3 regions of the Streptomyces sp. WAC 06738 genome follow, and region 3 is predicted to be linked to each of the others. Evidence: riboswitches for the same ligand, from Rfam matches in the RefSeq annotation. Region 3 holds a riboswitch; each other region holds the start of a gene.

Evidence for each region. Region 3 has a riboswitch for thiamine pyrophosphate ahead of thiC (phosphomethylpyrimidine synthase ThiC). Riboswitches for the same ligand answer to the same signal wherever they lie in the genome.
Region 1: it holds a riboswitch for thiamine pyrophosphate, as region 3 does, so the genes downstream of both, DMB38_RS27485 (thiamine ABC transporter substrate-binding protein) here and thiC (phosphomethylpyrimidine synthase ThiC) in region 3, are expected to answer to the same signal.
Region 2: it holds a riboswitch for thiamine pyrophosphate, as region 3 does, so the genes downstream of both, thiO (glycine oxidase ThiO) here and thiC (phosphomethylpyrimidine synthase ThiC) in region 3, are expected to answer to the same signal.

Annotation. Positions count from the first base shown of each region.
Region 1 is NZ_CP029618.1:6,230,550-6,241,026, forward strand. Features, by position in the region: gene tsf (translation elongation factor Ts) at 1-409, shown strand, start outside; gene pyrH (UMP kinase) at 690-1,481, shown strand; gene frr (ribosome recycling factor) at 1,580-2,137, shown strand; gene DMB38_RS27475 (phosphatidate cytidylyltransferase) at 2,209-3,138, shown strand; gene rlmN (23S rRNA (adenine(2503)-C(2))-methyltransferase RlmN) at 3,269-4,387, shown strand; TPP riboswitch at 4,402-4,512, shown strand; gene DMB38_RS27485 (thiamine ABC transporter substrate-binding protein) at 4,550-5,608, shown strand; gene DMB38_RS27490 (iron ABC transporter permease) at 5,725-7,329, shown strand; gene DMB38_RS27495 (ABC transporter ATP-binding protein) at 7,329-8,348, shown strand; gene DMB38_RS27500 (ABC transporter permease) at 8,381-9,571, opposite strand; gene DMB38_RS27505 (ABC transporter ATP-binding protein) at 9,592-10,263, opposite strand; gene DMB38_RS27510 (peptidoglycan-binding protein) at 10,260-10,477, opposite strand, start outside.
Region 2 is NZ_CP029618.1:1,624,372-1,634,848, forward strand. Features, by position in the region: gene thiE (thiamine phosphate synthase) at 1-611, opposite strand, end outside; gene DMB38_RS06790 (Rv2175c family DNA-binding protein) at 686-1,051, opposite strand; gene DMB38_RS06795 (FAD-dependent oxidoreductase) at 1,173-2,360, opposite strand; TPP riboswitch at 2,558-2,670, shown strand; gene thiO (glycine oxidase ThiO) at 2,669-3,937, shown strand; gene thiS (sulfur carrier protein ThiS) at 3,934-4,194, shown strand; gene DMB38_RS06810 (thiazole synthase) at 4,200-5,072, shown strand; gene pknB (Stk1 family PASTA domain-containing Ser/Thr kinase) at 5,217-7,133, shown strand; gene DMB38_RS06820 (deoxyribonuclease IV) at 7,135-8,061, shown strand; gene DMB38_RS06825 (sulfite oxidase-like oxidoreductase) at 8,080-8,694, opposite strand; gene bfr (bacterioferritin) at 8,854-9,330, shown strand; gene DMB38_RS06835 ((2Fe-2S)-binding protein) at 9,353-9,682, opposite strand; gene DMB38_RS06840 (3-deoxy-7-phosphoheptulonate synthase class II) at 9,791-10,477, opposite strand, start outside.
Region 3 is NZ_CP029618.1:3,876,184-3,886,660, reverse strand. Features, by position in the region: gene DMB38_RS16805 (cupin domain-containing protein) at 1-315, shown strand, start outside; gene DMB38_RS16800 (DUF5326 family protein) at 453-665, shown strand; partial or broken gene DMB38_RS16795 (YibE/F family protein) at 924-2,156, opposite strand; TPP riboswitch at 2,224-2,355, shown strand; gene thiC (phosphomethylpyrimidine synthase ThiC) at 2,348-4,156, shown strand; gene DMB38_RS16785 (protein kinase) at 4,330-6,180, shown strand; gene DMB38_RS16780 (serine/threonine-protein kinase) at 6,162-7,466, shown strand; gene DMB38_RS16775 (DUF4240 domain-containing protein) at 7,525-8,100, opposite strand; gene DMB38_RS16770 (GNAT family N-acetyltransferase) at 8,429-9,187, shown strand; gene DMB38_RS16765 (hypothetical protein) at 9,212-9,964, opposite strand; gene DMB38_RS16760 (Repetin) at 10,228-10,477, opposite strand, start outside.

The sequences.
Region 1 (10,477 bases), 2.4 Mb from region 3:
CTTCGCGCGCTTCGAGGGCGCCTACGTGGGCACGTACATGCACCGCACCATGCCCGACCTGCCGCCGCAGGTCGGCGTGCTCGTCGAGCTGGACAAGGCCGACCCGCAGACGGCCAAGGAGGTGGCGCAGCACATCGCCGCCTTCAGCCCGCGCTGGCTGAGCCGCGAGGAGGTCCCGGCCGACACGGTGGAGAACGAGCGCCGCGTCGCCGAGGCCACCTCCCGCGAGGAGGGCAAGCCGGAGGCCGCGCTGCCGAAGATCGTCGAGGGCCGGGTGAACGGCTTCTTCAAGGAGAACGTGCTGCTGGACCAGCCGTTCGCCAAGGACCCGAAGAAGTCGGTGCGGAAGGTGCTCGACGAGGCCGGCGCGCAGGTGATCCGCTTCGCGCGCATCCGCGTCGGCGCCTGAGCACCGGCGCCACCGGCGGGCACCGTGCGCCCGGCGCGCGCAAGCGCGACCGGACGGCGCGCGCCGCGATCCGGCGCACGCGGGGCGGGTCGCCGCGGCGTACGGGGCGCACGGTGTACGGCGAACGGCCACCGGCCCCGCTAGGGTCGGGTTGAGTTGTTGCGGGCCGGTGCGGGGGACCGCCGCCGGGCCGCGGAAGTGACGAGGAGGCCATTGCCGGGAATGGGTGGATGAGAACCCCACGGCGATGGCCTCTTTCGCATGCGCACGAGGAGACTTCATGAACGAGGACGCCGACGCGGACCACGGCCACCGGGAGAAGGCGGACAAAGGCCACCATACGAAGAGGGACAGCTCGCGCTTCCTGCTGAAGCTGTCCGGCGAGGCGTTCTCCGGCGGCGGGGACCTCGGCGTCGACCCGGACGTCGTGCACGCCATCGCCCGCGAGGTCGCGGCCGTCGTCCGCGACGGGTACGAGATCGCGGTGGTGATCGGCGGCGGCAACTTCTTCCGCGGCGCCGAACTGCAGCAGCGCGGCATGGACCGGGCCCGCTCCGACTACATGGGCATGCTCGGCACGGTCATGAACTGCCTCGCCCTGCAGGACTTCCTGGAGAAGGAAGGCATCGACTCCCGGGTGCAGACGGCGATCACCATGGGCCAGGTCGCCGAGCCGTACATCCCGCTGCGCGCCATCCGGCACATGCAGAAGGGCCGCGTCGTCATCTTCGGCGCCGGCATGGGCATGCCCTACTTCTCCACGGACACCACCGCCGCGCAGCGCGCCCTGGAGATCCACGCCGAGGCCCTGCTCATGGGGAAGAACGGCGTCGACGGGGTCTACGACTCCGACCCCAAGAAGAACCCCGACGCGGTGAAGTTCGACGCGCTCGGATACGGCGAGGTCATCACCCGTGACCTCAAGGTCGCCGACGCCACGGCCGTCACCCTGTGCCGCGACAACGAACTGCCCATCCTCGTCTTCGAGCTGCTGAAGGAGGGCAACATCGCCCGGGCGGTGCGGGGTGAGAAGATCGGTACGCTCGTGAGCGCGCACGGCAGCCGGGTCTGAGGGATGGACAACGGCCTGCCGGTCGGACACCGTGCAGGCATGGTACGGGCGGACGGGAGCACTCCCGTTCCGTTCACGGATGAGACCAGGAGCCAGTGGTGATCGAAGAGACCCTCCTCGAAGCCGAGGAGAAGATGGAGAAGGCCGTCGTGGTCGCCAAGGAGGACCTCGCCGCGATCCGCACCGGGCGGGCGCATCCGGCGATGTTCAACAAGATCACGGCGGATTACTACGGGGCCCAGACCCCCATCAACCAGCTCGCGTCGTTCTCGGTGCCGGAGCCGCGGATGGCGGTGGTGACCCCGTTCGACAAGAGCGCCCTGCGCAACATCGAGCAGGCGATCCGCGACTCCGACCTCGGCGTCAACCCCTCCAACGACGGCAACATCATCCGGGTGGTCTTCCCGCAGCTCACCGAGGAGCGCCGCAAGGAGTTCATCAAGGTCGCCAGGGCCAAGGGCGAGGACGCGCGGATCGCCATCCGCTCCGTACGCCGCAAGGCCAAGGAGACCATCGACAAGGCCGTCAAGGACGGCGAGATCGGTGAGGACGAGGGCCGCCGCGGCGAGAAGGAGCTCGACGACACCACCCACAAGTACGTGGCCCAGGTCGACGAGCTGCTCAAGCACAAGGAAGCAGAGCTGCTCGAGGTCTGATGAACGACTCCTCCAGGGGGGCCCCGGCGGGTCCCGTGTACGGCGGGGGTGAAAGGGCGCAGACTCCGCGCATGCCCATCGTGTCCGGCGACGCCCCTGCCGACGAACCCTCCCCAGGTCCCTCCGGGGGATCCGGCGCCCCGGGCGATCCCTCCACCCCGCCGCCGCCCGCTCCCAAGCGGCGCCGCGGCGGCCGGGACCTCGGCGCGGCCATAGGCGTCGGGCTCGGCCTCGGCGCCATCGTGCTGGCCACGCTCTTCGTCGTGAAAGTGCTCTTCCTCGGCGTCATCGTCGTCGCGGTGGCGGTCGGGCTGTGGGAGCTGACGTCGCGGCTGGCGGAGGTCCGCGGCATCCGCACGCCGCTGGTGCCGCTGGTGCTCGGCGGCATCGCCATGGTCATCGCCGGGTACGCGGCCGGCGCCGAGGGCGCCGGAGCGGCCCTCGCGCTCACCGCCCTCGCCGTCCCCGTCTGGCGGCTGACGCGCCCCGCGGAGGACTACCTCCGCGACGTCACCGCCGGCGTCTTCGCCGCGTTCTACGTGCCGTTCCTCGCCTCCTTCGTCGCCCTGATGCTCGCCGCGGACGACGACGGGCCGCAGCGGGTGCTGACATTCCTGATCCTCACGGTGATCAGCGACACCGGCGCGTACGCCGTGGGCTACAAGCTCGGCCGCAACAAACTCGCCCCGCGCATCAGCCCCGGCAAGACCCGCGAGGGCCTGGGCGGCGCGCTGGCCTTCGCGATGGCGGCGGGCGCGGTGTGCATGGAACTGCTCATCGACGACGGCCGCTGGTGGCAGGGGCTCCTGCTGGGCGCCGCGGCAGCCGCCTCGGCGACGCTCGGCGACCTCGCCGAGTCGATGATCAAACGGGACCTCGGCATCAAGGACATGGGCACGCTGCTCCCCGGCCACGGCGGGATCATGGACCGGCTGGACTCGCTGCTGCCGACGGCGCCGGTGGTCTGGCTGCTGATGGTGATCTTCGTCGGCGCGGGCTGACCCGGCCGCCGCCTCCCCCCTCCCGGGGCGCGGTTTCGGTGAGCGCCGGCCAGTGGGCTCGTAGCGACGAATCAGGGCGTTCGGGGATGAGGCGGGCGGGGGTGAATCCGTCTGCGACACTGGTACGGCTATGCCGAAGCCAGGAGAGCTCACCTTCGCCGTCCCCCGTGGTGCCAAGAAGCCGCCGCGGCACCTCGCCGACCTCACCCCCGCCGAGCGCCGCGACGCCGTCGCCGAGCTGGGGGAGAAGCCGTTCCGTGCCGCGCAGCTCTCGCGCCACTACTTCGCGCGCTACGCGGCCGACCCGGCCGGCTGGACCGACGTGCCCGCCGCATCCCGGGCGAAGCTCGCCGAGGGGCTGCTGCCCGAGCTGATGACCGTCGTACGGCATCTGAGCTGCGACGGCGACACCACCCGCAAGACCCTCTGGCGGCTCTTCGACGGCACGCTGGTCGAGTCGGTGCTCATGCGCTACCCCGACCGCGTCACCATGTGCATCTCCTCGCAGGCCGGCTGCGGCATGAACTGCCCGTTCTGCGCCACCGGCCAGGCCGGGCTCACCCGCAACCTGTCCACCGCCGAGATCGTCCACCAGATCGTCGACGGCATGCGCGCCCTGCGCGACGGCGAGGTGCCCGGTGGCCCGGCGCGGCTGTCCAACATCGTCTTCATGGGCATGGGCGAGCCGCTGGCGAACTACAACCGCGTGCTGTCGGCCATCCGCCGCCTCACCGACCCCGAGCCCGACGGGCTCGGGCTCTCCCAGCGCGGCATCACCGTCTCCACCGTCGGCCTCGTGCCCGCCATGCACCGCTTCGCCGACGAGGGGCTCAAGTGCCGCCTCGCCGTCTCCCTGCACGCGCCCGACGACGAGCTGCGCGACACCCTCGTGCCCGTCAACACACGCTGGCAGGTCCGCGAGGTCCTCGACGCCGCCTGGGAGTACGCCGCCCGCTCCGGCCGCCGCGTCTCCATCGAGTACGCGCTCATCAAGGACATCAACGACCAGGCATGGCGCGCCGACCTCCTCGGCCGCCTCCTCAAGGGCCGCCGCGCGCACGTCAACCTCATCCCGCTCAACCCCACCCCCGGCTCCAAGTGGACCGCCTCCCGGCCCGAGGACGAGCGGGCGTTCGTCGCCGCCCTGGAGGCCCACGGCGTGCCCGTGACCGTACGGGACACCCGCGGCCAGGAGATCGAGGGCGCCTGCGGGCAGCTCGCCGCCTCCGCGGCCGACACCCCCGCCTGATACCGTTCACGTGTACACACCGACAGGGGAGCGCTCGCAGCGCTGAGAGTGCGGCACCGTCCAGGCCGCAGACCCTCGAACCTCGCCCAGGTCATTCTGGGTAGGAAGTTCGGTCGAGACTCTGCTGCTGCCCGGGCTGCCCGCCGCCACGAAAGCAGCCCGATGAAGCGCATCGTCACCACCGCCCTGGCCGCGTCCCTCGCCCTGGGCCTGGCCGCCTGCGGCTCGGACTCCGGCGACGGATCCGGGTCCGGCGCGGGCGACAAGAGCGTCACCCTCGTCACCCACGACTCCTTCGCCGTCTCCGACGGCGTGCTGAAGGCGTTCGAGAAGCAGTCCGGGTACACGGTCGACATCCTCAAGGGCAAGGACGCCGGCTCCGCCGTCAACCAGGCCGTCCTCTCCAAGGACAACCCCCAGGGCGACGTCTTCTTCGGCATCGACAACACGCTGCTCTCCCGCGGCCTCGACAACGGCATCTTCACGCCGTACGAGGCGAAGGGGCTCGACCGCATACCCGGGGAACTCCAGCTCGACGCGGACGAACACCGTGTCACCCCCGTCGACTACGGCGACGTCTGCGTCAACTACGACCGCGCGTACTTCGAGGAGAAGAACCTCGACCCGCCGCAGACCTTCGACGACCTCGCCGACCCCCGCTACAAGGACCTCCTCGTCACCGAGAACGCCGCCACCTCCTCCCCGGGCCTGGCCTTCCTCCTCGCCACCGCCGACGAGTACGGCGAGGAGGGCTGGGAGGACTACTGGGGCAAGCTGCGGGAGAACGGCGTCGAGGTCGTCGACGGCTGGGAGCAGGCGTACTACGAGCGCTTCTCCGGCGCCGGCAAGGGCGACAAGCCGCTCGTCGTCTCGTACGCCTCCAGCCCGCCCGTGCTCGACATGGAGTCCCGGCCCCAGGAGGCCACCACCGGGGTGTCCACCGGCACCTGCTTCCGCCAGATCGAGTTCGCCGGGCTGCTCGCCAACGCCGGCAACGCCGAAGGCGGCAAGGCCCTCATCGACTTCCTCATCGGCGAGCGGTTCCAGCAGGACATGCCGCTGAACATGTTCGTCCACCCCGTGCGCGAGGACACCGCGCTGCCCGAGGTCTTCACCCGCTACGGCGAGGAGATCGCCGACCCCCACACCCTCGACCCGGCGACCGTCGACGACAACCGGGAGCAGTGGATCAAGACGTGGACCTCGCTGGTCGTGAAGTGACCCGGGCCGCGGGCCGCGGCAAGACGGACACCGGACCGGGTACGGGTACGCCGACCGGACCGGCGGCGGGCGCGCGCCGCCGCCGGATACGCGGGGCGGCCGGGCGGCTCGCGCTTATGGCCGTACCCGCCGCGTTCCTCGGCGTCTTCTTCGCCTACCCCGTGAGCGCCATCGTCGCCCGCGGGCTGCGCGAGGGCGGCCGCTGGCAGTTCGGCCGCATCCCCGACGTCCTCGGCGACCCGGACATCCTCGGCGTCCTCTGGTTCACCCTCTGGCAGGCCGCCGCCTCCACCGGGCTCACCCTCGTCCTCGCGCTGCCCGCCGCGTACGTCTTCGCCCGCTTCGACTTTCCCGGCAAGCAACTGCTGCGCGCCCTGGTCACCGTGCCGTTCGTGATGCCCACCGTCGTCGTCGGCTCCGCCTTCCTCGCGCTCACCGGCCGCGGCGGCGTCCTCGACGGGTGGTGGGGCATACGGCTGGACACCACCGTGTGGGCCATCCTCCTCGCCCACGTCTTCTTCAACTTCGCCGTCGTCGTACGGACCGTCGGCGGCCTGTGGGCCCAGCTCGACCCGCGCCAGGAAGAAGCCGCCCGAGTCCTCGGCGCCGGCCGCCTCGCCGCCTGGCGGCACGTCACCCTGCCCGCGCTCGGCCCCGCCGTCGCCGCCGCGGCCCTCATGGTCTTCCTCTTCACCTTCACCTCCTTCGGCGTCATCCAGATCCTCGGCGGCCCCGCCTACGCCACCCTCGAAGTCGAGATCTACCGCCAGACCGCCGACTTCCTCGACCTGCCCACCGCCGCGGTCCTCTCCCTCCTCCAACTCGCCGCCGTCGCCGCCGTCCTGGCCGTGCACGCCTGGACCGTACGCCGCCGGGAGACCGCGCTGCGCCTCGTCGCCCCCGAGACCACCGCCCGCCGCCCCCGCGGCGCCGGCGAACGCGCCCTCCTCGGCGGCGTCGTCGCCCTCGTCACCGTGCTCCTCCTCGCGCCGCTCGCCGTCCTCGTCGAACGCTCCTTCGCCACCCCCGGCGGCCACGGCCCCGGCTTCTACCGCGCGCTCCAGGAGAGCGACGGCACGTTCGCCGTCCCGCCGCTGGAAGCCGTCGGCAACTCCCTCGCCTACGCCGCCGTCGCCACCGTCATCGCCGTCGTCGTCGGCGGCCTCGCCGCGGCCGCCGTCACCCGCCGCGCCGGGCCCCTCGTCCGCGGCTTCGACGCGTTGCTCATGCTGCCGCTGGGCACCTCCGCCGTCACCGTCGGCTTCGGCTTCCTCATCGCCCTCGACAGCCCGCCGCTCGACCTCAGGTCCTCCTGGATCCTCGTGCCGCTCGCGCAGGCGCTGGTCGGCGTCCCCTTCGTCGTACGGACCATGCTGCCCGTGCTGCGCGCCGTCGACGACCGGCTGCGGGAGGCCGCCGCCGTGCTCGGGGCGTCACCGCTGCGGGCCTGGCGGGAGGTCGACCTGCCGCTGGTGCGGCGGGCGGTGCTCGTCGCCGCCGGCTTCGCGTTCGCGGTCTCCCTCGGCGAGTTCGGGGCGACCGTCTTCATCGCCGGGCCCGACCGGCCGACGCTGCCGGTCGCCGTCGCGCGGCTCCTCGGGCGGGCCGGGGAGACCAACTACGGGCAGGCGATGGCGCTGAGCACCATCCTCATGGCGGTGTGCGCGGCCTCGCTGCTGCTGCTGGAACGGGTCCGCAAGAACCAGGCGGGAGAGTTCTGATGCTCGTACTCGACGACGTCACCGTGCGCTACGGCGCCCGCGCCGCGGTCGACGGGATCGCCCTCGACGTCGCGGACCGCGAGATCGTCAGCGTCCTCGGGCCCAGCGGCAGCGGCAAGTCCACGCTGCTGCGGGCGGTGGCCGGGCTGCAGCCCGTCGCCGGCGGGCGGGTGCTGCTCGGCGGCCGGGACCTGGCCGGGGTGCCGGCGCACCGGCGGGGGGTGGGGCTGATGTTCCAGGACCAGCAGTTGTTCCCGCACCGGGACGTGGCCGGGAACGTGTCCTTCGGGCTGCGCATGCACGGGGCCTCGCGGGCGGCGGCCCGGGAGCGGGTGGCGGAACTGCTGTCGCTCGTCGGGCTGCCGGGGGCGCAGCGGCGGGCCGTGGGGGCGCTGTCGGGCGGGGAGCAGCAGCGGGTGGCGCTGGCGCGGGCGCTGGCGCCGTCGCCGCACCTGCTGATGCTCGACGAGCCGCTGGGGCAGTTGGACCGGTCGCTGCGGGAGCGGCTGGTGGTGGAGCTGCGGCAGCTCTTCGGGCGGCTGGGCACGACGGTGCTGGCGGTCACGCACGACCAGGGGGAGGCGTTCGCGCTCTCCGACCGGGTGGTGGTGATGCGGGAGGGGCGCGTGGCGCAGACCGGAACGCCGGTGGAGGTGTGGGAGCGGCCGGCGGACGAGTTCGTGGCGCGGTTCCTGGGCTTTGCGAACGTCGTACGGGGGACGGTGCGCGGATCGGCGGCGGAGACGCCGTGGGGGCGGGTGGGGGTGGCCGATTCCGGGGTCTCGGGGGAGCACGCGCTGCTGGTACGGCCGGCGGGGGTACGGGTTCGCCCGGCGGGCACGGGGCTGGACTGCGCGGTGGTGGGGCGGACCTTCCGGGGGGACCACGTGCTGCTGACGCTGCGACCGGTGAGGGGACCGGAGCTGGAGTCGTCGGTGGCCCTGCGGGGTGCGCCGGAGGCGGGGGCACGGGTGGGGGTGGAGTTCGACCCGTCGGAGGTGGTGGTACTCGGGGGGTGAGGGCCCCACATCACCCCCACCCCCCACTCCCGCTACGGCGTTGCCAGGGCCGTTGTCGGGGAGAGGCGGCTGGCGTGGAGGGCGGGGTAGAGGCCCGCCAGGGCGCCCACCGTCAGGGTGGCCGCCAGGCCGCCTGCCAGGGTCCACGCCGGGATCACCGGCGGCCAGGACTGCGACGCCGCGTACGACGCCGTCACCGCCGCCCCCAGGAGCGCGCCCGCCGCGCCCCCCAGGGCCGACAGCAGCAGCGACTCCGCCAGGAACTGCGTGCGGATGTGGCCCCGGGTGGCGCCCAGGGCGCGGCGCAGGCCGATCTCCGCGCGGCGTTCCAGCACCGAGATGACCATCGTGTTCGCCACCCCCACGCCGCCCACCAGCAGCGCCACCGCGCCCACCCCCAGCAGGAGCCGCGTGAACGCCTCGCCCGCCGCGCGCTTCGCCGCCAGCGCGTCCGACGGGCGCGAGACCTCCACCTCGTTCGGCGCCGCCGGGTTCGCCGTCGCGCCCAGCACCGACTGGACCTCCTCCACGGCCGCGTCCGCCGACCTCGTGTAGACCGTCGTCGCCCGGCCGTCGAAGCCCAGCCGGTCCTTCGCCGCCCGCCACCCCACCAGCGCCCCGGTGTCCAGTTCCGGTGCCAGCGGCGCCGGCTCCAGGATCCCCACCACCGTGAACCACTCGCCGCCCACCAGTACCCGCACCTCCGGTGCCGCCCGGCCCACGCCCAGCCGCTCCGCCGCCGTCGCGCCCAGCACCACCGCCGGATAGCGCGCCGTCGCCGCGTTCAGCCAGGTGCCGGTACGGAGCCGCGCGCCCGTCGCCTCCGGGAGGCCGGTGCGTGCCGCGTACGCGGCCAGACCGCCCGTCTCCGCCTCCGGGACCCGGTCCGTGCGGTAGACGTGCGCGTCCGGGACCTGGCCGATCGCCGACACCGACGTCACCGGGCCGATCCTGGCCACCATGGACTCCGCCCGCGCCGGCAGCTTCGCCTGCCCGCCGCTCATCGTCCGGCCCGGCGAGACCGTCAGCAGGTTCGTGCCCAGCGAGGCGAGCGTACGGTCCAGATCCGCCCGCGAACTCGACGAGATCCCCACCACCGCCACCATCGCCGCGATCCCGATCGCGATCCCCAGCGCCGACAGCACCGCCCGCAGCGGCCGCGTCCGCAGCCCCACCGCCCCGCCGCGCACCACGTCCCCCGGCCGGAGGACCGCGGGTGGCATCTCCTCAGCCGGCCTTCCCTTCACTTCGCCCTCGCCCCCTCCTGCTCCAGCCTGCCGTCCCGCAACCGCACCTGCCGCGGCAGCGACGCCGCCAGCTCCCGCTCGTGCGTGATCACCACCACCGTCGTCCCCGCCGCGTTCAGCTCCCGCAGCAGTTCCACCACCCCCGCGCCCGACGCCGTGTCCAGTGCCCCCGTCGGCTCGTCCGCCAGCAGCAGCGGCGGGTCGCCCGCCACCGCGCGGGCCACCGCGACGCGCTGCCGCTCGCCGCCCGACAGCTCGTGCGGCCTGTGCTCCATGCGGTGGGCCAGGCCCACCCGGTGCAGCACCCCCGCCGCGCGGCGGCGGCGCTCCGCCGGGCGCAGGCCGGTGTAGAGGAGGCCGTCGGCGACGTTGTCGAGGGCCGACGTGCCGCCCGCGAGGTGGAACTGCTGGAAGACGAAGCCGATCCGGTGGGCCCGCAGCGCGGACAGGCCGGCGTCGGACAGCGCGCCCGCGTCGTACCCCGCGATCCGCACCCCGCCCGACGTGGGGCGGTCCAGGGTGCCCAGGACGTGGAGCATCGTCGACTTCCCCGACCCCGACGGGCCGGTGACGGCGACGAGTTCGCCCGCGGCCACGCGCAGGGAGACCCCGGCGAGCGCGGTGACGCCGCCCGGGTAGGTCTTCACCACGTTCGTCAGCTCGATCACCGCGGCATGCCCACCTTCGTGCCCGCGGTCAGGCCCTCGCCCGAGACCTCGACCCGGCCGCCGGCGAAGAGGCCCGTCTCCACCGGTACGTACCGGGTCGTGCCGTCCGTCACCACCTCCACGCCGAAGCCGCCCTCCGCCAGCGCCAGCAGCGCCGCGACCGGCACCGTCAGCACGTTCTCGCGCCGGCCCGCGGTGAAGTCCACGTGCACGC
Region 2 (10,477 bases), 2.3 Mb from region 3:
CGCACGACGACGACGCGGCGGGCACCGGCCGCCAGGACCTCGTCGAGGTTTCCGAGGTCGATTCCGCCGATGGCGAACCACGGGCGGTCGGTGCCGAGCCCCGCCGCGTACCGGACGAGGCCGAGGCCGGCCGCGGGGCGCCCGGCCTTCGTGGGCGTGGGCCAGCACGGGCCGGTGCAGAAGTAGTCGACGCCGGGCTCGGCGGCCGCGGCGCGGGTCTCCGCCTCGGCGTGGGTGGAGCGGCCGATCAGCACGTCCTCGGGCCCGGCGCCCAGGATGGCGCGGGCGGCGGGCACGGGCAGGTCGCCCTGGCCCAGGTGCAGCACGTCGGCGCCCGCGGCGTGCGCCACGTCGGCGCGGTCGTTGACGGCGAGCAGCCGGCCGTGCCGGCGGCAGGCGTCGGCGAACACCTCCAGGTGCGCCAGCTCCTCGCGCGCCTCCATGCCCTTCTCGCGCAGTTGGACGATGTCCACGCCCGCGGCCAGCACGGCGTCGAGGAACTCGGGCAGGTCGCCCTGGCGGGTGCGGGCGTCGGTGCAGAGATAGAGCTGCGCGGCGCCGAGCCGGGCGCGGGCGTCCGCGGTGGCGCGGGCGGCGGTTCCTGCCTTCATGCGGCACTCCCCCCTCGTACGGTCCCGTACGGTCGCGGGGCCGGACCCGCGGCTGCGCGCCCGGCCCCGCGAGGTTACACAGCCAGTGCCTGCGCCCTGCGCTTGACCTCCGTCCCGCGGTTCTCGCGCAGCGCCTGCGCGGGAGTCCCCGGAAGCGAGGGGTCGGGGGTGAACAGCCACTCCAGCGCCTCCGCGTCGCTGAAGCCGTCGTCCTTGAGCAGCGTCAGGGTGCCGGTGAGGCCCTTGATCACCTTCCCCTCGCCGATGAACTCGGCGGGCACGTGCAGCGCGTTGTTCTCACCCCGCCGCACCGCGATCAGCTGGCCTTCCTTCACCAACTGCCGCACGCGGGTCACCTCGACGCCGAGCTTCTCCGCGACGTCGGGAAGGGTGAGCCAGGAGGGGACGAGAGCATCGATCTTCGCATCAATCTCGGTCACACCCCCAGCCTGCCATCTCGGACCGCCTGCCGGTACAGGGCAGCGCCAAAGGGAGGCATATCACCGCGAAGCATCCCCGTATGCAGGGGGGCCGGCGCGGCCCCCGGCAGTGCCGCGGACGTCAGAGCGCGGCCGATTTCAGCGGTACGGCCGCGTCGGCGGCCCGCTCGCGGTCCAGCGCGGCGCCGGCGTGGATCAGCTTGCGCCCCTGGGTGAGGTCCCGCGGCCGGCCCACGGCCAGCAGCGCGATGAGCCGGCCGGCGCGCAGCCAGCACACCGACCACGAGGTGCCGTCCGGGTCGCCGCGCCACAGCAGCTCGTCGCGGTCCGTGTGGTGGCCGACGTACTGCACGAAGCGGCCGAACTGCTCGGACCAGAAGTACGGCACCGGGTCGTACACCGCGCCCGGCGCGCCCGCGATGTCCGCGGCGACCGTCGTCGGGCCCTGCAGCGCGTTGTCCCAGTGGTGGATCAGCAGCCGTTCCCCGTAGCGCGCGGACGGGAACGACGCGCAGTCGCCGACGGCCCAGACGCCGGGCACGTTCGTACGCAGCCGCTCGTCGGCCCGCACCGCCCCGTCGCCGCCCAGCGCGACGCCGGAGCCGGCGAGCCAGGCCGTGGTGGGGCGGGCGCCGATGCCGACGACGACGGCGTCGGCGGTCAGCTCCGTACCGTCGTCGAGGACCACCGCGACCGGGCCGTGCTCGCCCGCGCTCTCGACGCGCTCGACCCGGCGCCCCGTCAGCAGCCGGGCGCCGCTCTCCTCGTACCACGCGGCCATCGGCGCCGCGACCGCCGCGGGCAGCGCCGCCGCCAGCGGATGCCCGGCGGCCTCCACGACCGTCACCTCGCAGCCCTGCTCGCGCGCCGCGGTGGTCAGCTCCGCGCCGATCCAGCCCGCGCCGACCACCAGGACCCGGCTGCGCCGCACCAGCACCGCGCGCAGCCGCGCCGCGTCGTCGAGGGTGCGCAGCAGGTGCACGCCGGGCGTGGCGCCTGCCGGGGCGCCCGGCAGCGGGATCGGCGCCGCGCCGGTGGCGAGCACCAGGTTCCCGTACGGCACCGGCCCGGCGTCCGTCTCCAGCACCCGCCCCTCGGTGTCCAGCCGGTCGGCGTGCAGCCCCAGCCGGAGCCCGATGCCGTACTCCGCGAAGTCCACCTCGAACGCCGAGCCCTCCGCCTTGCCCAGCAGCACCGCCTTCGACAGCGGCGGCCGGTCGTACGGATCGTGCGGCTCCGCACCGACGAGGGTGACGGCGTCCGCGTACCCCTGCTCGCGCAGCGCCACGGCGGTCTGCACGCCGGCCATGCCGGCGCCGACGACGACGGTGCCCGCGGCGGGGTCCGCGGCGCGGCTGGGGCGGCTGGCGGCCCGGTCGGCGGGCACGCGGTCGGGTTCGGCGTCGGTCACACGATCACTGTATGCCGCACCGGTCGGCCGCCGCTCGTGCCGGCCCGCTCGCGAGGCTCCCTTACAGCGGCCGGGCGTACGGAGTTAGGGTGGCCGGGAAGACTCGCGGGAGCCCGGCGCGCACCGGGCTGAGAGGGGGGCTGGCGGCCCCCGACCGTACGAACCTGATCCGGGTCATGCCGGCGAAGGGAGGGGCGAACGCGCCCATGCAGCCACGCGACACACCCCCGACGGAACCCACCACGACACCCTCCGCGGCGCCCGCGGCGGGCCCAACCGGCGCGCCGCGCACGGCGGATGCCGCATACGACGTCCTCGTCGTCGGCGGCGGCGTCATCGGCCTGGTCACCGCCTGGCAGGCGGCGCGCCGCGGGCTGGCCACCGCCGTCGCCGACCCGGCGCCCGGCGGCGGCGCCGCGCAGGTCGCGGCCGGAATGCTCGCCGCCGTGACCGAACTCCACTACGGCGAGGAAGCGCTGCTGGCGCTCAACCTGGCCGCCGCGGAACGCTATCCGGCGTTCGCCGCCGAACTGGCGGAGGCGTCCGGCCGGGACATCGGCTACCGCCGCTGCGGCGCGCTGTCCGTCGCGCTCGACGCGGACGACCGCGCCCAACTGCGCGAACTCCACGGCTTCCAGCAGCGGCTGGGGCTCTCCGCGCAGTGGCTCAGCGGCAGCGAGTGCCGCCGCCTGGAGCCGATGCTCGCGCCGGGGGTACGCGGCGGGCTGCGCGTCGACGGCGACCACCAGACGGACCCGCGGCTGCTGACCGCGGCGCTCGTCACCGCGTGCGAGCGGGCCGGCGTCGCCTTCCACCGTGGCGTCGCGACGCGGCTGCGGATCGCCGGCGCGGGCGAAGGCGAGCGGGCGGCGGGCGCGGAGCTGGCGGACGGCACCCGGCTCGACGCCGGACAGACGGTGCTCGCCGCGGGCAGCCGCAGCGGGAGCCTGGCGGGGGTGCCGGAGGCGGTACGCCCGCCGGTGCGGCCGGTGAAGGGGCAGGTGCTGCGGTTGCGGATGCCCGACGCCGGGACGCCGTTCCTGTCCCGTACGGTACGGGCCGTGGTGCGCGGCAGCAGCGTGTACCTGGTGCCACGGGAGAGCGGCGAGCTGGTGGTCGGCGCCACCAGCGAGGAGCTGGGCTGGGACACCACCGTCACCGCCGGCGGCGTGTACGAGCTGCTGCGCGACGCGCACGAGCTGCTGCCGGGGCTGACGGAGCTGCCGCTCGTGGAGACCGGCGCCGGGCTGCGCCCCGGCTCCCCCGACAACGCGCCGCTGCTGGGCCCCACCGCCCTGGCGGGGCTCCACCTGGCCACCGGCCACTACCGCAACGGGGTGCTCCTCACCCCCGTCACCGGCGACGCACTCGCCGCCGTCCTCACCGGCGGCGAACTCCCCGACGTGGCCCGCCCGTTCGCGGCCACCCGGTTCGGCCGTACGCACCAGCAGCACGAAGGGCGGCAGCACGCATGACCCAGGACGCCACGCAGACCCGTACCGACCCCCGTACCGACTCCCCGGCCCACGCGCCCACCATCACCGTCAACGGCGCGCCCCGCACGATCGCCGCGGGCCTCACCCTCGACGCCCTCGTCGCCACCCTCACCGCCGCGCACCGCGGCGTCGCCGCCGCCGTCAACGAGGACGTCGTGCCGCGCGGCGACTGGCCCACCACCACCCTCGGCGACGGCGACCGCGTCGAGATCCTCACCGCGGTCCAGGGAGGCTGACCACCGTGACCAGCACCGTCCCCGCCCCCGTCCCCGCAGACCTCACCGGCGCCGACCCGCTCACCATCGCCGGCGTCCGCTTCTCCTCCCGCCTCATCATGGGCACCGGCGGCGCGAGCAGCCTGGACCTCATGGAGCGCGCCCTCCTCGCCTCCGGCACCGAGCTGACCACCGTCGCGATGCGCCGCGTCGACCCCGGCGTGCACGGCTCCGTGCTCGACGTGCTGCGCCGCCACGGCATCCGCGTGCTGCCGAACACCGCCGGCTGCTACACCGCGGGCGAGGCCGTCCTCACCGCCCGGCTGGCCCGCGAGGCGCTGGGCACGGACTGGGTGAAGCTGGAGGTCATCGCCGACGAGCGGACTCTGCTGCCCGACCCGGTCGAGCTGCTGGCCGCCGCCGAGACGCTCGTCGACGACGGCTTCACCGTGCTCCCGTACACCAACGACGACCCCGTGCTCGCCCGCAGGCTGGAGGACGCCGGCTGCGCCGCCGTGATGCCGCTGGGCTCCCCCATCGGCTCCGGGCTCGGGATCCGCAATCCGCACAACTTCGAGCTCATCACCGAGGCCGCCGGGGTGCCCGTCATCCTCGACGCCGGGGCGGGCACCGCCTCGGACGCCGCCCTGGCGATGGAGCTGGGCTGCGACGCGGTGATGCTGGCGTCCGCGGTGACGCGGGCGCAGGAGCCGGTGCTGATGGCGGAGGCGATGCGGTACGCGATCGCCGCGGGCCGGCTCGCCGCGCGCGCCGGGCGCATCCCGCGCCGGCACTTCGCGCGCGCGTCCTCCCCGGGGGCGGGCGTCGCCGAGCTGGGCCCCGGGGGCGGCCGGGACGAGGGTCCCGGGCCGGACCCGGAGCGGCCCGCGTTCGGGTGAACTGCCCGGCCCCGTAGCGGCACGCCTTCGGGAACGTACTGCAGCACAACGGTGACGGGAACGCGTCCCTCACCTCGTAGACTGCCGTTCGTGGACACGACTCTGGACCCGTCCCCCCATCCGCCGGGAGGGTGGGGAGACCCCATGGTCGGGCAGATGCTCGACGGGCGCTACCGCGTCGACGCACGCATCGCCGCCGGCGGCATGGCGACCGTCTACCGCGCGCTGGACACCCGGCTCGACCGGGTGCTCGCCGTCAAGGTCATGCACCCGTCGCTCGCCGCCGACGCCTCCTTCGTCCAGCGGTTCATCCTGGAGGCCAAGTCGGTCGCGGGCCTGGCCCACCCGAACGTCGTGGGCGTCTACGACCAGGGCACCGACGGCCCGCACGTCTTCCTGGCCATGGAGTACGTCCCGGGCTGCACCCTGCGCGACGTGCTGCACGACCGCGGCGCGCTCCAGCCGCGGGCCGCGCTGGACATCCTGGAGCCCGTGCTCGCCGCGCTCGGCGCCGCGCACCGGGCCGGGTTCGTGCACCGCGACATGAAGCCGGAGAACGTCCTCATCGGCGACGACGGCCGGGTCAAGGTCGCCGACTTCGGGCTCGTCCGCGCCGTCGACACCCACACCACCGCCTCGACCGGCGCCGTGCTCGGCAGCGTGTCGTATCTGGCGCCCGAGCAGATCGAGCGCGGCGCCGCCGACCCCCGGGTCGACGTGTACGCCTGCGGCGTGATGCTCTACGAGATGCTCACCGGCGCCAAGCCGCACGCCGGCGAGCACGCCGCGCACGTGCTCTACCAGCACCTGCACGAGGACGTCGAGCCGCCGTCCGCCGTCGTCCCGGGGCTGCCCGCGCAGTTGGACGACCTGGTCGCCACCGCCGCCGCGCGCCGCAGCGAGGAGCGCCCGGCGGACGCCGTGGAGCTGCTGTCGGCCGTACGGAGCGCCCGCGCGGAGCTCACCGACGAGGAGCTGGACGCGGTGCCCCCGCAGGCCCTCGCCGAGGAGCGGATCGGCTCCGAGGACCGTACGGCCGTGGTGCCGAGCCCGGCCGTCACGCCGGCGCAGGAGCGGCTGAACGTCACCAGCGTGCTGGAGACGCCCGCCGCGGCGCCCCCGGGCACCACCGCCGCCCGGCCGCCGGGCCCGCCGGCGCCCGGCGACCCGGCCCGGCCCGGCCGCCCCAAGCCGCGGCTCGGGCTGCTGGCGCTGCTGGCGGCGGTTCTCGTGCTGGGCGTCGGCACGGGCGTCTGGTACATCAACTCCGGGCAGTTCACCAAGGTCCCCTTCGTGCTCGGCAAGACCGAGGCCGAGGCGCGGAGCATGCTCTCCGGCGAGGACCTGGACGCGGACGTCAGGGAGGACTTCAGCGACACGGTGAAGGCCGGCCTCGTCCTCCGTACCGACCCCGAGGGCGGCGACCGCATCCGCCAGGGCGACTCCGTGACGCTCGTGCTCTCCAAGGGCCCGGAGATGGTCGAGATCCCCGAGCTGTACGCGGTCCCGCTCGACGAGGCCAAGGACAAGCTGAGCGACGCCGGGCTGAAGCCGGGCGTGACGCGGGAGGCGTTCAGCGAGGAGCTGCCCGCCGGGCGCGTGATCAGCACGGACCCGGAGGACGGCGAGAAGATCAAGGCGGGCCGCGCGGTGGCGATGGTCGTCAGCCGCGGCGCGCCGATCGAGGTGCCGGACGTCGTCGGCGACGACCAGAGCGACGCGGCGGAGGAGCTGCGCGAGGAGGGCCTGACGGTCGAGGTCGCCACGGAGACGGTCTACTCCGAGGAGGACGCCGGCACCGTCGCCGAGACCTCGCCGGAGCCGGGCACGGAGCTGGGCGAGGGCGACAAGGTCACGCTGACGATCTCCAAGGGCCCCGAGCTGCTGGAGGTCCCGGACGTGGTCGACATGAGCGTGGACGACGCCGAGCAGACGCTGGAGGACGCCGGCTTCAGCGCGGACGTGAACCAGATCTTCTTCGGCGACAGCGTCTGGCGGCAGTCCCCCGACGCCGGGGACGAGGCGCCGCGCGGCAGCGAGATCACCCTCTGGGTGAGGTGACGTGTCCTCCCGTACGCCCGATGAACGACGCTCCGCCGGGTCCGCCGCCCGTCTCCGCAACCCCGTCGGCAGCCATGTGCGGGTCGCCGGCGGGCTGGCCGCGAAGGGCCTGGCGCACGCGCGCAGGATCGGCGCGGAGGCCGTCCAGGTCTTCGTCGCCAACGCCCGCGGCTGGGCCACACCGCCCGGCGACCCGGCGCAGGACGAGGAGTTCCTCCGGCGCTGCGCCGAGGACGGCATCCCGGTGTACGTGCACGCCCCGTACCTGATCAACCTCGGCTCGCACACCCCGGCGACCGCGGCGAACTCCGTCGCCTCGCTGCGGCACTCGCTGCGCCGCGGCCGGGCGATCGGCGCCCGCGGGGTCGTGGTGCACACCGGCTCGGCGACCGGCGGGCGGCCCCGCGAGACCGCGCTCGCGCAGGTACGGGAGCTGACCCTGCCGCTCCTCGACGAGCTGGACGACGACCCCGACGCGCCCGCGCTGCTCCTGGAGCCGACCGCGGGGCAGGGCTTCTCGCTCTGCTCCCGGCTGCCGGAGCTGGGCGCCTATCTGGACCTGCTGGACCGGCACCCGCGGCTCGGCGTCTGCCTCGACACCTGCCACGTCTTCGCCGCGGGCCACGACCTGGCGGCGAGCGGCGGCGCGAAGCAGGTGCTGGACGAGCTGGTGGAGGTGGCGGGACCGGGGCGGCTGCGGTTGCTGCACGCGAACGACTCGAAGGCCGCGGTGGGATCGCGCCTGGACCGGCACGAGAACATCGGGGCCGGGCAGATCGGCGCCGAGGCGTTCCGCGAGCTGATCCGCCATCCGGCCATGGCCGGCGTACCGCTGATCATCGAGACCCCCGGCGGCGGCCCGGAGGGCCCGAAGGCGGCGGCGGACATCGCCCTGCTGAAGGAGCTGCGGGAGCCGGCGGGGCCGTAGCGGGGGCCGCGGGAAAAGCTAGAGGTCCGGGCCGTCGCCCGGTTCTTCCTGGTACGAGTAGCGCTGCTCGCGCCACGGGTCGCCGACGTTGTGGTAGCCGCGCTCCTCCCAGAAGCCGCGGCGGTCGGCCGTCATGTACTCGACGCCCCGCACCCACTTGGGGCCCTTCCACGCGTACAGGTGCGGCACCACGAGCCGGACCGGGAAGCCGTGCTCGGCGGTGAGCGGCTCGCCGTCCTTGTGCGTGGCGAAGATCGTCCGCTCGTCGGCGAAGTCGGCCAGCCGCAGATTGGAGCTGAAGCCGTACTCCGCCCACACCATCACGTGCGTGACCCCGGGCGCGGGCGGTGCGAGCGCCAGCAGCGTACGGGCCAGTACCCCGCCCCACTCGGCGCCGAGCATGCTGAACTTCGTCACGCAGTGCAGATCGCCGACCACGGTCGCGTACGGCAGGGCCGTGAACTCGTCGTGCGTGAGGGAGCGCTTCGCGCCGTCCGCCGTGGCCCCGAAGACCTGGAGCTCCCAGCGGTCGGGCTTGAACCGCGGCACCGGGCCGTAGTGCGTCACGGGCCAGCCGCGCTGCAGTCGCTGGCCAGGAGGCAGATCCCCCTCGTGGCGCTCCGGCTGACCCATGACCCCATGGTGGCAGACGCTTGCGCATGGTCATGACCGGGGGCGGGCGGGGCCGGACGAGGGCAACCCGGATAAGCCTGCACTTACTGGATCGTCCGGGCCCCGGGTGCGAGGATGCGCCCCTGACCTGCCCGACCCACGCGGAGAGGAGTCCCGGTTATGCAGGGTGACCCCGAGGTGCTGGAATTCCTGAACGAGCAGCTCACGGCCGAGCTGACGGCGATCAATCAGTACTTCCTGCACGCGAAGATGCAGGAGAACTTCGGCTGGACGAAGCTGGCGAAGTACACCCGGTCCGAGTCGTTCGACGAGATGAAGCACGCGGAGATCCTGACGGACCGCATTCTGCTGCTGGAGGGGCTGCCGAACTACCAGCGGCTCTTCCACGTCCGGGTCGGGCAGACGGTCACCGAGATGTTCCAGGCCGACCGGCAGATCGAGGTGGAGGCGATCGACCGGCTGCGCCGCGGGATCGAGCTGATGCGCGCCAAGAGCGACATCACGTCCGCGAACATCTTCGAGGCGATCCTGGAGGACGAGGAGCACCACATCGACTACCTCGACACCCAGCTCGATCTCATCGAGAAGCTCGGCGAGGCGCTCTACCTCGCGCAGCAGATCGAGCAGCCGGACTGAGCCCTCCGGGTACGGACCGGGGTCAGGCGGCCTCGCGCAGCAGCGCGGCGTCGACGGTGGCCGGGGCATCCGCCGCGACCGCGTTCTCCGAGGTCACCTGGCTCCCGGCGAGCGCCTGACTGCCGGCCGCCACCGGCACCGCGCCCTCGCCGGCCGGCTGCCGGCCCTCCAGCAGCTCCCGGCGGGCGCAGTCCGCGCCGCGGCCGAGCAGCGCCTGGATCCGGCGCACGCACGAGCCGCAGTCCGTGCCCGCCTTGCACTCCGAGGCGATCTGGCGGGGCGTGCACCGCCCGGCCGAGGCGTGCGCGCGCACCTGCTCCTCGGTGATGCCGAAGCACGAGCACACGAACACGCGGAACCCCCGGGCCGGGACGATTAGGTAACCCTAACCTTACCCGGCGCGGGGGTCCCGTGAAAGAGCCGCCCTGCCGTGACCTGCGTTACGCCGCGGCGGGACCGCTCACTGGCCCCGGTACATCTCGGCGACCAAAAACGCCAGGTCGAGCGACTGGCTGCGGTTGAGCCGCGGGTCGCACGCCGTCTCGTAGCGCTGGTGCAGGTCGTCCACGAAGATCTCGTCCCCGCCGCCCACGCACTCGGTCACGTCGTCGCCGGTCAGCTCCACGTGGATGCCGCCGGGGTGGGTGCCGAGCGCCTTGTGGACCTCGAAGAAGCCCTTGACCTCGTCCAGCACGTCGTCGAAGCGGCGCGTCTTGTGGCCCGAGGCGGCCTCGAAGGTGTTGCCGTGCATCGGGTCGGAGACCCACGCGACCTGGGCGCCGGACGCGGTGACCTTCTCCACCAGCGCGGGCAGCCGGTCGCGCACCTTGTCGGCGCCCATCCGGGTGACGAAGGTCAGCCGGCCCGGGATCCGCTCCGGGTCGAGGCGGTCGATCAGCGCGAGCGCCTCCTCCGGCGTGCTCGTCGGGCCCAGCTTGACCCCGATGGGGTTGCTGATCCGCGAGGCGAACTCGATGTGCGCGTGGTCGAGCTGCCGGGTGCGCTCGCCGATCCAGACCATGTGCCCGGAGACGTCGTACAGCTCGCCGGTGCGCGAGTCGGTGCGGGTGAGCGCCGACTCGTAGTCGAGGATGAGCGCCTCGTGCGAGGAGAAGAACTCGACGGTCTTGAACTCCTCCGGGTCCAC
Region 3 (10,477 bases):
AAGGCATTCCGGCTGGACGACCTCGAGGCGGAGCGCCGTGCGAACGACGGAGCGTACCTGCAGTTCGTGCGCGAGCGGAACATGTCGGTGGGCCTCTACGCGCTGGACGCGGGAGCGCCCGATCCGCAGCAGCCCCATCGCCAGGACGAGGTCTACGTGATCATGAGCGGTCGCGGCTCCGTCACCGTCGGCGACGAAACCCTGCAGGTCGGCAGGGGTTGCGTCGTCTACGTACCGGCGGGCGTACCGCATCGTTTCCACCACATCACCGAGGATCTCCGGGTTCTGGTGGTCTTCTCTCCACCCGAGGCGTGAATCAGTCCCTCAGGGTCGCCTCGGGGTTCGTTCCGGGATGGACCGGGGCAGGGGGCACTCCCATCCGCCCGCCCGGCGTCCTAGCATCGAAGGCACCGGGACAACCCCGGCGTACCGGAGGAGGAATGACCGTGTCCGTGAAAGAGATCACCGCGGGACTGCCGTGGTGGGTGACGTGGGTGCTGATCCCGGCGATCGTGCTGGTGGTCTTCGGCAGCCTGATCATGGCGCTGGTCGGCTTCATCATCGGCCTGCTCTTCAAGGTGCTGCTGGCCGCGGCGCTGATCGCGGGTGCGATCTTCCTGGTGCGGAAGTTCATGACCGCGTCGTCGTCGAAGAACGACTGGTAGCCGGCCGGCTCCCTCGTCTCCGGCGCTACCTCCGGCGCCGCCGTCCGCCGCCGCCCCGGCGGCGGGAGCGGCCCTCGGGGGAGCCGCGGCAGCGCCGGAGCCCGTGCCCGGCGCCCAGCCCTCAGGGGCGCCCGGCCCCGAACCCGGTCCCGGTCCAGTACGCGGATCTGCTCCCGTACCCGTACCGGCACCCGGTCCCCAGCCCCCGCCCGGTTCCGCACCCGGCACCGGGCCCGGCCCCGGCCCCGCCCCGTGGCGGCGGTCGGCGGAGACGACGAGCGCCGCGAGCCCCGTCGTCAGCGGCACCGACGCGACCAGCCCGATGCTGCCCACGAGGGTCCGTACGATCTCCTCGGCGACGAACTCGCTCGTCGCCACCGTGCCGACGCCCTGGTCGGCGATCGTGAAGAGCAGCAGCAGCGGCAGCGCCGCCCCCGCGTACGCGAGGACCAGCGTGTTCACCACCGACGCGATGTGATCACGCCCGATCCGCATCGCGGACGCGTACAACTTCCGCCACGGCGCCGACGGATCGGCCTGCCGCAGCTCCCACACCGCGGACGCCTGCGTCACCGTCACGTCGTCGAGCACCCCGAGCGAGCCGATCAGCACCCCCGCGAGCAGCAGCCCGCTCATGTCGATGTCCGGGTACTGGGTGTGGATGAGCCCCGTGAAGTCGTCGGTGTTCCCGGTCAGTTTCGACCAGCCGATGAACAGCGACCCCAGCAGCCCGATCAGCAGCAGCGACGCGAGCGTGCCCAGGGCGGCCACGGACGTACGCACGTTGAAGCCGTGACAGAGATAGAGCGCGATCAGCATGATGGCGCTGCCCCCGACCACCGCCACCACCAGCGGGTTCGACCCGTCGAGGATCGCCGGCAGGATGAACAGGATCAGGATCGCGAAGCTCACCGCCAGCGCCGCGAGCGCCGCCAGCCCGCGCAGCCGCCCGACGACGACCACCGCGACCGCGAAGAGCAGCGCCAGCGCCGTCATCGGCACGGTGCGTACCACGTCGGAGACGGCGTACTGCAACTCGCGCGGCGCCTTCGGCGAGTAGGAGACGACGAGCTCCTGCCCCACCTCGTACCGCCGGGACGCGTCGGGCGCGACGATCTCCGTGAAGGTCCGCCCGGCGTGCTTGCCCGACGTCACCTCGATCGTCGCCTGCTCGCACACCGCGTCCTCGTCGGGCCGCGGCTCGTCGGTGTCGGCCCCGCCGCCCGGCGGCCCCTGCTCCTGGATCTGTGCGCCCACGTCCGCGCACTTCACCTCCTCGACCTTCGTGACCTTCGCCCGCTGCCGCTCCTGGTCGAAGCCGATGCCGCTGCGCTCGCCCGCCGGTTCACTCCCCGGCCACAGCGCGATCAGCCCGGCGAGCACCGCCAGCGCGAAGGGGACGAGCACCGCGGCGATCACCCTGCGCAGCCGGTGCGAGGCGGGCGGGGCGGGGGCGCCGTGGTGGTGGCTGTGCGAATGTGTCACCGCCAGATCATCGCAGGAGTCCTCCGGGGCCCTCTTTCGTACCGGTGCGTGCAGCGGTTAGCGTGGTCGGCGAATTGCACACCGCGGGAGCTCGGAGCACCGGGCTGAGAGGGCGCTGACGGATCCGGATCCGGACCGAGGCTGCGCCGACCGCCGAACCTGTTACCGGGTAATGCCGGCGTAGGGAGTGGGTCTCCATGACCGTTTCGGATGCACGTACGCCCGCCACCGGGGACTCCGCGGAATCCGCGAAGTCCGCGGAAACCAGCGCGATCGGCTGGCACAAGGACCACCTCGAGCACCCCGCACGGCCCGACATCAGGGTCCCGGTGCGGCGCGTGCACCTCACCAACGGCCAGGACGTGACGCTGTACGACACGTCCGGGCCGTACACCGACCCGACCACCGACACCGACGTACGCCGCGGGCTCACCCCGCTGCGCGAGAACTGGATCATCGCCCGCGGCGACACCGAGGAGTACCCGGGCCGTCCGCCCCGCCCCGAGGACGACGGCCTCAAACACACCTCGCCCCGCGGCGGCCTGCGCAACCTCGACGCCGTCTTCCCCGGCCGCCCGCGCCAGCCGCGGCGCGCCCGCGGCGCGGCCGTCACCCAACTCGCGTACGCCAGACGCGGGGAGATCACCGCCGAGATGGAGTTCGTCGCGCTCCGCGAGCGCGTCGAGCCCGCCTTCGTCCGCGACGAGATCGCGGCCGGCCGCGCCGTGCTCCCCGCGAACGTCAACCACCCCGAGTCCGAACCGATGATCATCGGCAAGAACTTCCTGGTGAAGGTGAACGCCAACATCGGCAACTCGGCCGTCACCTCCTCCATCGAGGAGGAGGTGGAGAAGATGACGTGGGCCACCCGCTGGGGCGCCGACACGGTCATGGACCTCTCCACCGGCCGCAACATCCACACCACCCGCGAGTGGATCCTGCGCAACTCCCCCGTGCCCATCGGCACCGTGCCCCTCTACCAGGCGCTGGAGAAGGTCGACGGCCGCGCCGAGGAACTGAGCTGGGACGTCTACAAGGACACCGTCCTCGAACAGTGCGAGCAGGGCGTCGACTACATGACCGTCCACGCCGGCGTCCTGCTGCGCTACGTCCCGCTCACCGCCCGCCGCAAGACGGGCATCGTCTCCCGCGGCGGCTCGATCATGGCCGCCTGGTGCCTGGCCCACCACCGGGAGTCGTTCCTCTACACCCACTTCGACGAGCTGTGCGAGATCCTCGCCGCGTACGACGTGACGTTCTCCCTCGGCGACGGCCTGCGCCCCGGTTCGATCGCCGACGCCAACGACGAGGCGCAGTTCGCGGAGCTGCACACACTCGGCGAACTGAACCGGATCGCGAAGTCCCACGGCGTGCAGACCATGATCGAGGGCCCGGGACACGTCCCGATGCACAAGATCAAGGAGAACGTCGACCTCCAGCAGGAGATCTGCGAAGAGGCCCCGTTCTACACCCTCGGCCCCCTGGCCACCGACATCGCGCCCGCCTACGACCACATCACGTCCGGCATCGGCGCGGCGATGATCGCCTGGTGGGGCACGGCGATGCTCTGCTACGTCACCCCGAAGGAACACCTCGGCCTCCCGGACCGGGACGACGTCAAGACCGGCGTGATCACGTACAAGATCGCCGCCCACGCCGCGGACCTCGCCAAGGGCCACCCGGGCGCCCAGGACTGGGACGACGCCCTGTCGGACGCCCGCTTCGAGTTCCGCTGGGAGGACCAGTTCAACCTGGCCCTGGACCCGGACACGGCCCGCGAGTTCCACGACGCGACCCTCCCGGCGGAGCCGGCGAAGACGGCCCACTTCTGCTCGATGTGCGGTCCGAAGTTCTGCTCGATGAAGATCAGCAGGAACATCACGGAACGCTTCGGCTCCGACGACCGGGCGGAGCTGACCGCGGAGGAGATCGAACGCGGCATGCTGGAGAAGTCCAGGGAGTTCGCCGCCACGGGCAACCGGGTCTACCTGCCGTTGACCGACTGAGTCCCGGGGGAGGGGCAGGGCCTCGGTTCTCTGCCCCTCCCGCCGGTGTACCGATCTCTGCGCACACGCCCGCGAGCCCCGTGCGACCAACCCTCGCCGCGGTCTCAACTCCGTGTCATGGCCGCGACTACACTCTCTCCTGCAAACGTGACCCGGAGGAGGGCCCGTTGGCCGTGGAGGGGGAGACGCCGGGCGGTTCTGCCGCGGGCGAGGGTGCGGACATCCGGCCGCTTCAGGAGGACGATCCGGCGGCGCTCGGCCCGTACACGCTGCTGGGGCGGCTCGCCACCGGCGGGATGGGGCGCGTCTTCCTCGCACGTTCCGTACGCGACGGCTCCCTGGCCGCCGTCAAGACCCTGCTCGCCGAAGGCGAGATCGACGCCACCGACCGGCGCCGCTTCGCACGCGAAGTGAAGGTCGCCCGGCGGGCCGAGGGCGTGCGGACCGCGCGCGTCCTCGACGCCGACCCCGAGGCGCCGCGCCCGTGGATGGCGACCGAATACGTGCCCGCCCCCTCCGTGGCGGAACTGGTGCGCCGTGCCGGGCCGCTGGCCGGGACCGGGGCCCGGTGGGTGACGCGGGGCGCGCTGGAGTCGCTGGCGGAGCTGCACCGCCAGGGCATCGTGCACCGGGACGTCAAACCGCAGAACCTGCTGCTCGAACTCGCCGGCCCCCGCCTCATCGACTTCGGCATCTCGCACGCCGCCGACCTGACCCGTACCCAGCTCACCCTGGGCACCGTCGCCTTCACCTCCCCCGAGCAGGCCGTCGGCGAGCCCTCCACCGCGGCCTCCGACGTCTACTCCCTCGGCGCCACCCTCTTCCATCTCGCCGTCGGCCGCCCGCCGTATCCCGCGGACACCGAGATGCTGCTGCTGCTCACCTACGTGGCGGAGGGCCGGACCGACCTGGCCGGGTTACCGGACGAACTCGCCCCGGTGGTTCGCGCCTGCCTCGCGCTCTCCCCCGCCGACCGGCCGCGGACCGCGGAGCTGCTGGACCTCTTCACCTTCGAACTGGCCGAGTTCCCGACGGTGCCGGACGCGAGCGGATGGCTGCCGGCGCCGTGGGCGAGGCTGATCGAGGGGTACGCGCGACAGGGGCGGGCGCTGGCGGCGGACCCGCGGGTGCTGCGGGAAAGCAGTGAGGGCCAGGAGTGGCCGGGGCCCGCGGGCGGGGCGCCGGGCGCGACGCAACTGCCGCCGGAGACGGTACGGGAGGAGCCGGAGACCGTACGCGAGCCGACAGCGGAGGCGACGGCCGTTCGCGAGCCGGCAGGGACGGTGCCGGAGGCGACGGCCGCACGGGAAGCGCACCGCCCCGGACCACAGGCGACGCCGGAGCCCGAGCCGCGGCGGGATGAGGGGGGCGCGGGGGACGCACGGGACGTGCCGGACGGGGAAGCCGACAGGCCCGGCCGGGGCGCGCGGACCTTCGTCCGCTCCGTGCAGACGCTCATGGCCTCCCTCCTCCTGCTCCTCGCAGGCGTCGGCGCCTACGGCTACTACCGGTCCGAGCAGTCGCGCGAACCCGACGCCACCGACCGCGCGTTCGCCGGCGTATCGCCGGGCGAGTGCGTACGTACCGGCCTGGACCCGGCACGCGGCTGGACCGCCGAGGCCCCCGAGACCGTCGCCTGCGGCCCGGGAACCGACACGCCCTGGAAGGTGATCGCGACGGAGGACGGCGGCGTCGTCGACCGCTGCATGGGCACCGACGCGGCGGTCGCGTGGACCCGGCAGAGCGACGCGGGAGTCGTCAGCCTCTGCCTGGAGCGGCGGTTCACCGAGGGTGAGTGCGTGATCGGGGCCGAGCCGCAGGACGGCTCCCTTCTCGACGTCACGCCCCTCACCGATGACGCGGTCTTCGCCACCACCGTCGGATGCGCCGACACCGTCCCGGAGGGCCGCGCGGTGCTGCGGGTACTGGCGCTGGTCCAGGGCGAGGACGGATGCCCCGGCACGACGCAGGTGCGGTACCTCTTCACCGAAAGGGGGCGGATGCTGTGCCTGACCTCGGCGTGACTCCCGGCCCGCTGCACCGGGCCGACCCGCGCCACCTCGGCCCGTACCGGCTCGTCGCCCGGCTCTCCGCGGGCGGCATGGGCCGCGTCTACCTCGCCGTCGAGACCTCCACGGGCGAACTGGCCGCCGTCAAGACCCTGCTGGCGGAGGGAGAGGCCGACGACGCGGACCGGGCGCGGTTCGCCCGCGAGGTCGGCGTGGCCCGCCGGGTGGCCGGGCCGCACACCGTGCGGGTACGCGCCGCCGACCCGGCGGCCCCGCGGCCGTGGCTGGCGACGGACTACGTTTCGGCGCCCTCCCTCGGCGAACTCACCGTGCGCGGCGGCCCCGCCGACTCCGCCACGGTCGCCCGGCTCGCCGCCGACTGCGCGGCAGCCCTCCAGGCGCTGCACGCCGTCGGCGTCGTGCACCGCGACCTGAAGCCGCAGAACGTGCTGCTGCCCGCGGACGGCATCCAGGTCATCGACTTCGGCATCTCACACGCCACCGACCTCACGCGTACCCGGCTGACCCTCGGCACCCTCGCGTACATCGCCCCGGAACAGGCGCGCGGCGAGCCGGCGACGCCCGCGTGCGACGTCTACGCACTCGGCGCCACACTCTGCACCCTGGCCACCGGCCGGCCGCCGTGCCCGGACACCGGCGACCCGGTCCGTCTGCTGGCGCTCGTCGCGCGCGGTGCGGTGGACCTCGGCGCCGTGCCGGAGCCGCTGCTCGGCCTCGTGCGGGCCTGCCTGGCCCTCGACCCGGCGGCCCGGCCGGACCCGGTGGCGCTGCGCGCGCTGGCGGAGGAGGCGGGCGCGGCTGCCGGTACCGCCGGCTCGTCGTGGTCCGGCATGCCGGACCGGTGGGCGGGGATCGTGCTGGCGTACCAGCGGCAGGGAAGGGAGCTGACGGAACGGTACGGGGCGGGGGCCACGCGCGCGGCGGCGCCGGGGGCGGGTGGGTCCGCTGGGGTGGGGGCCGGGCCGCCCGTACGGGAGAAGGCGGCAGCGCGGGAGCCCACGCCGGAGGCGGCGGCCGTGGATCCCGGTGCCGCCGGAGACGGTCCCCGGGCCCCGCACCCGCAACCCGACGTGCCCGCCGCGGCCTTGACACCGGAGCCCGCGCCGGGCCCCGGGCCCCGGCCCCGTGCCCCGCGGCGCTTCGCCGGGCTGACGCCGCGAGGGTGGCGGGCCGCCGGCAGCCTGGTCGGCAACTGCGCCGGGCTCAGCTTCCTCGTCCTCGGCCTCCTCGCCGTACTCGCCACGATCATCGCGATCGTGGTCGCCCTCGCCGCGGGGTGACCCGGCGGCCGGTTCGCCGGGTACGCCCCGGGCGTACGCGCACCGGAACGAGGACCCCCTACATCCGGTCCGCCGTCCGGAGATACAGCTCAGCGAGGCGTGGCAGGCGTTTCCGCATCTCCCCGTCGTCGTCGAAGTCGAAGTCCTCCCCCATGTCGGGTGCCGTGCCGGCCTCGCCGTCCGCCGGCCGGTACTCCGCCCACGCCTCGTGGAAGGCGTCCCTGCTGCCCGTCAGCCGCTCGAAGGCGGCGCCCGCCGCGTAGTTCACCTCCTCGTGGAAGAGGACCTCGTCGTGGCCGTCCCGCGCGGCCTCGGCGACGGCCGGGTGCTCGGCGAGGCTGTCCGGCGCGGCCGCGACGCGCTCGTACCACTCGCGGCCGAGGGATATCACCCCGGCGCGGAAGTCCATGAAACTGTCGTCCGAGCAGCCCCCGCCGATGAGATACGCGGCCGCCCACACGTCCCAGCGGTACAGGGCACCGTGCACCTCGCCGAACCGCTCCGCGTACGCCAGGATCTCCTGCCGGGGGAGCCCCGCGAGGAGTCCCACGAGCGCCTCGTCGAAGGGCACGCCGTCCGCCGCCGCGGACGAGCGCGCCGATTCGACGAGATGCCAGAACCGGTCGATGTCCATGCCCCGTACTGTGGCAGCCCCCACTGACATTCCGGTCTCATCCCGCAAAGCCGTTGCATGGCGGCGGCCCGCGTGGGACATTGGCCGCCGTCCGCGCCCGCGGACGCCTCCGCCGGCCGACCGCCGGCGCACTCACGGTGAGGAACGAAGCCTTTGATCCCGGCGCCCGTCAGCGGCCGCCGTCGGCGCCGAGCGGCCCGCCCGCTTCCGTAGCGGAGCCGCCCGCTCTTCAACGCCGGACACGCCCGTCCCGTACGGCGGCCCCACGCTCTCTCCTGTCTGCGCACGTCAGAGACTTCGTGAGGTCGATACCACCGTGGCTACCCCCATGGACAAGCAGGTCCAGAACTTCGCCGTCGCCAACCTCCGCCGCCGCCCCGACGTCGTCGAGACCGGCGGCTTCGTCGCCGGCTTCGCCGTCGGCACCGACAGCCCCTACCTCAACTACGCCACCCCGCTGCCCGGCACCGCCCCCACCCCCGCCGACGTCGCCGCGCTCGTCGGCGCGTTCCGGGAGCGGGGGCTGCTGCCGCGGCTGGAGTTCGCACCGCAGGCCGCGCCGCTGGTGGCGGGGGCGCTGCGGGCGGCGGGGTTCGAGACGGAGGCGGTGCACGAATACCTCGTCTGCACCCCGCACACGTACACCGACCCCCTGCCCGGCGGCCATCACCCGCGGGTGGAAACCCCCGCCACCGACGCGGAGTTCCGGGCGCTGGACGCGGCGCTCGCCGAGGCGTTCGGCGGTGCGTTCGCCGCGTCCGCGGAAGGCGCGGCGCGGCTGCGGCGGCTGGGGGAGGACGGCGGGGAGGTGCGGTTCGTGCGGGCCGGGGACGGCGGCTGCGCCGGCGGCGCGACGTGCTCGCCGCCGGCCGAGGACACCGCCGAACTCGCCGGCGTCGGCACCCGCCCCGCGCACCGCCGCCGCGGCGTCGCGGCGGCGGTGACCGCGGCGCTGACGTCGGCGATGTTCGAGCGCGGGGCGGGGTCGGTGTGGCTGGAGTACTCCGGTGCGAGCTCCCGCGGCACGTACACCCGCGTCGGCTACCGCCCCGGCGGCACCCGCCTGTACGTCTCCCTGCCCGACTAGACCCGGCGCGGCGGGCCGAGGAGCTCACGTCCGGGGCGGGCGCATCAGGTGCAAGTCCTCGCCCCAGGCGTCGAGGACACCGCCGTGGCCCGCCCGCCGGGCCACCGGCTCGACCCGCGCGAACACGGCGCGCTGCAGCCCCGCGTCCCCGGTGCACGTGATGCGGTCCACGGCCGCGGGCAACTCGTCGCCGGGCCAGCCGGGCAGCGGGTGCCGGTCCAGCTCCCAGCGCAGGTACTTGTTGTACGGGCGCGGGCGGCGCTCCAGCGTGAAGACCAGCTCCAGCAGGTACCGGGCGCTGTCGGCGGCGTCCAGGCGGGCGGCGAGGGGGTGGCCGTCGCGGGTGTTCTTGACGGAGCGGTAGAGGGAGTTGGCGTACGCGTCCAGCAGCGCGGCGGCGTCACGGAACGCCTCGCCTGCGTCGAGCCGGGCGGCGTCGGCGAGGACGCGGGCGATGCCGCCGCCGAGGCGGTCGAGGACGACGCGGGCGCGCGCGAGGGCGTAGCGCTCGAAGCCGGGCGCGCCGCCGAGTTCGCGGAAGTCGGCGAGGGGGAGGACGAGGAGATCGAGGGCGGCGGAGCGGTGGCCGTGGAGGCGGGTGAGGCCACCGGCCGTACCGTCGGCGACGACGACGTAGAGGTCGTGGTCGGAGCGTTCGGTCGCCATGCCCTCGTGGGCCTGGGACCCCTTGAGGACGAGGCCGACGACGGCGGGGTCGGCGGTGGCGCGGGCGACGAAGTCGGCGTAGGCGAGGGGGTGCTGGTGTTCGGCGGTCATGCGGTGGTCTCCGGAGGGATCGGGGCGGGCAGGCCGGCCGGGCGGCTCCCCGCTGCCGGGAGCCGCCCGCGTCGTCCGCGGCGGGCTCGCGGCCGCCGGCCGGGCCGCCGGTGGCGGGCTGCGGCCGGCGGTCGGCTGGCGCCGCGCGGGAGATCACCTCACCCCGGGACCGTACCGTGGGCGGGGCGCGCGGGTCACGGCTCCGGGCGCGCCCGCAGTGGGCGTGACTCTGGTCGGGCGTCCGGCGGTACTGGCTCCGCTGGTCAGAGTTCCGGTTGCCAGGGCTGGACCCGGAAGTCGCCGGTTCCGCCCTTGACCTTCTCGAACGGCGCGGAACTCACACACGGCGCAAGGTCCTTGTCCTCCACCGGGCTGCCCGTGGCCGCCCAGCTATAGCCGAGACGGTCGTGGCGGCCCTGGTCGTGGACGGTGACGCCGACGCGCAGGCCCTTCGCGCCGGGGAGGTCGGTGTCGGTGATGACACCCGAGACGACGGCGACCTTGCCGCCGGTG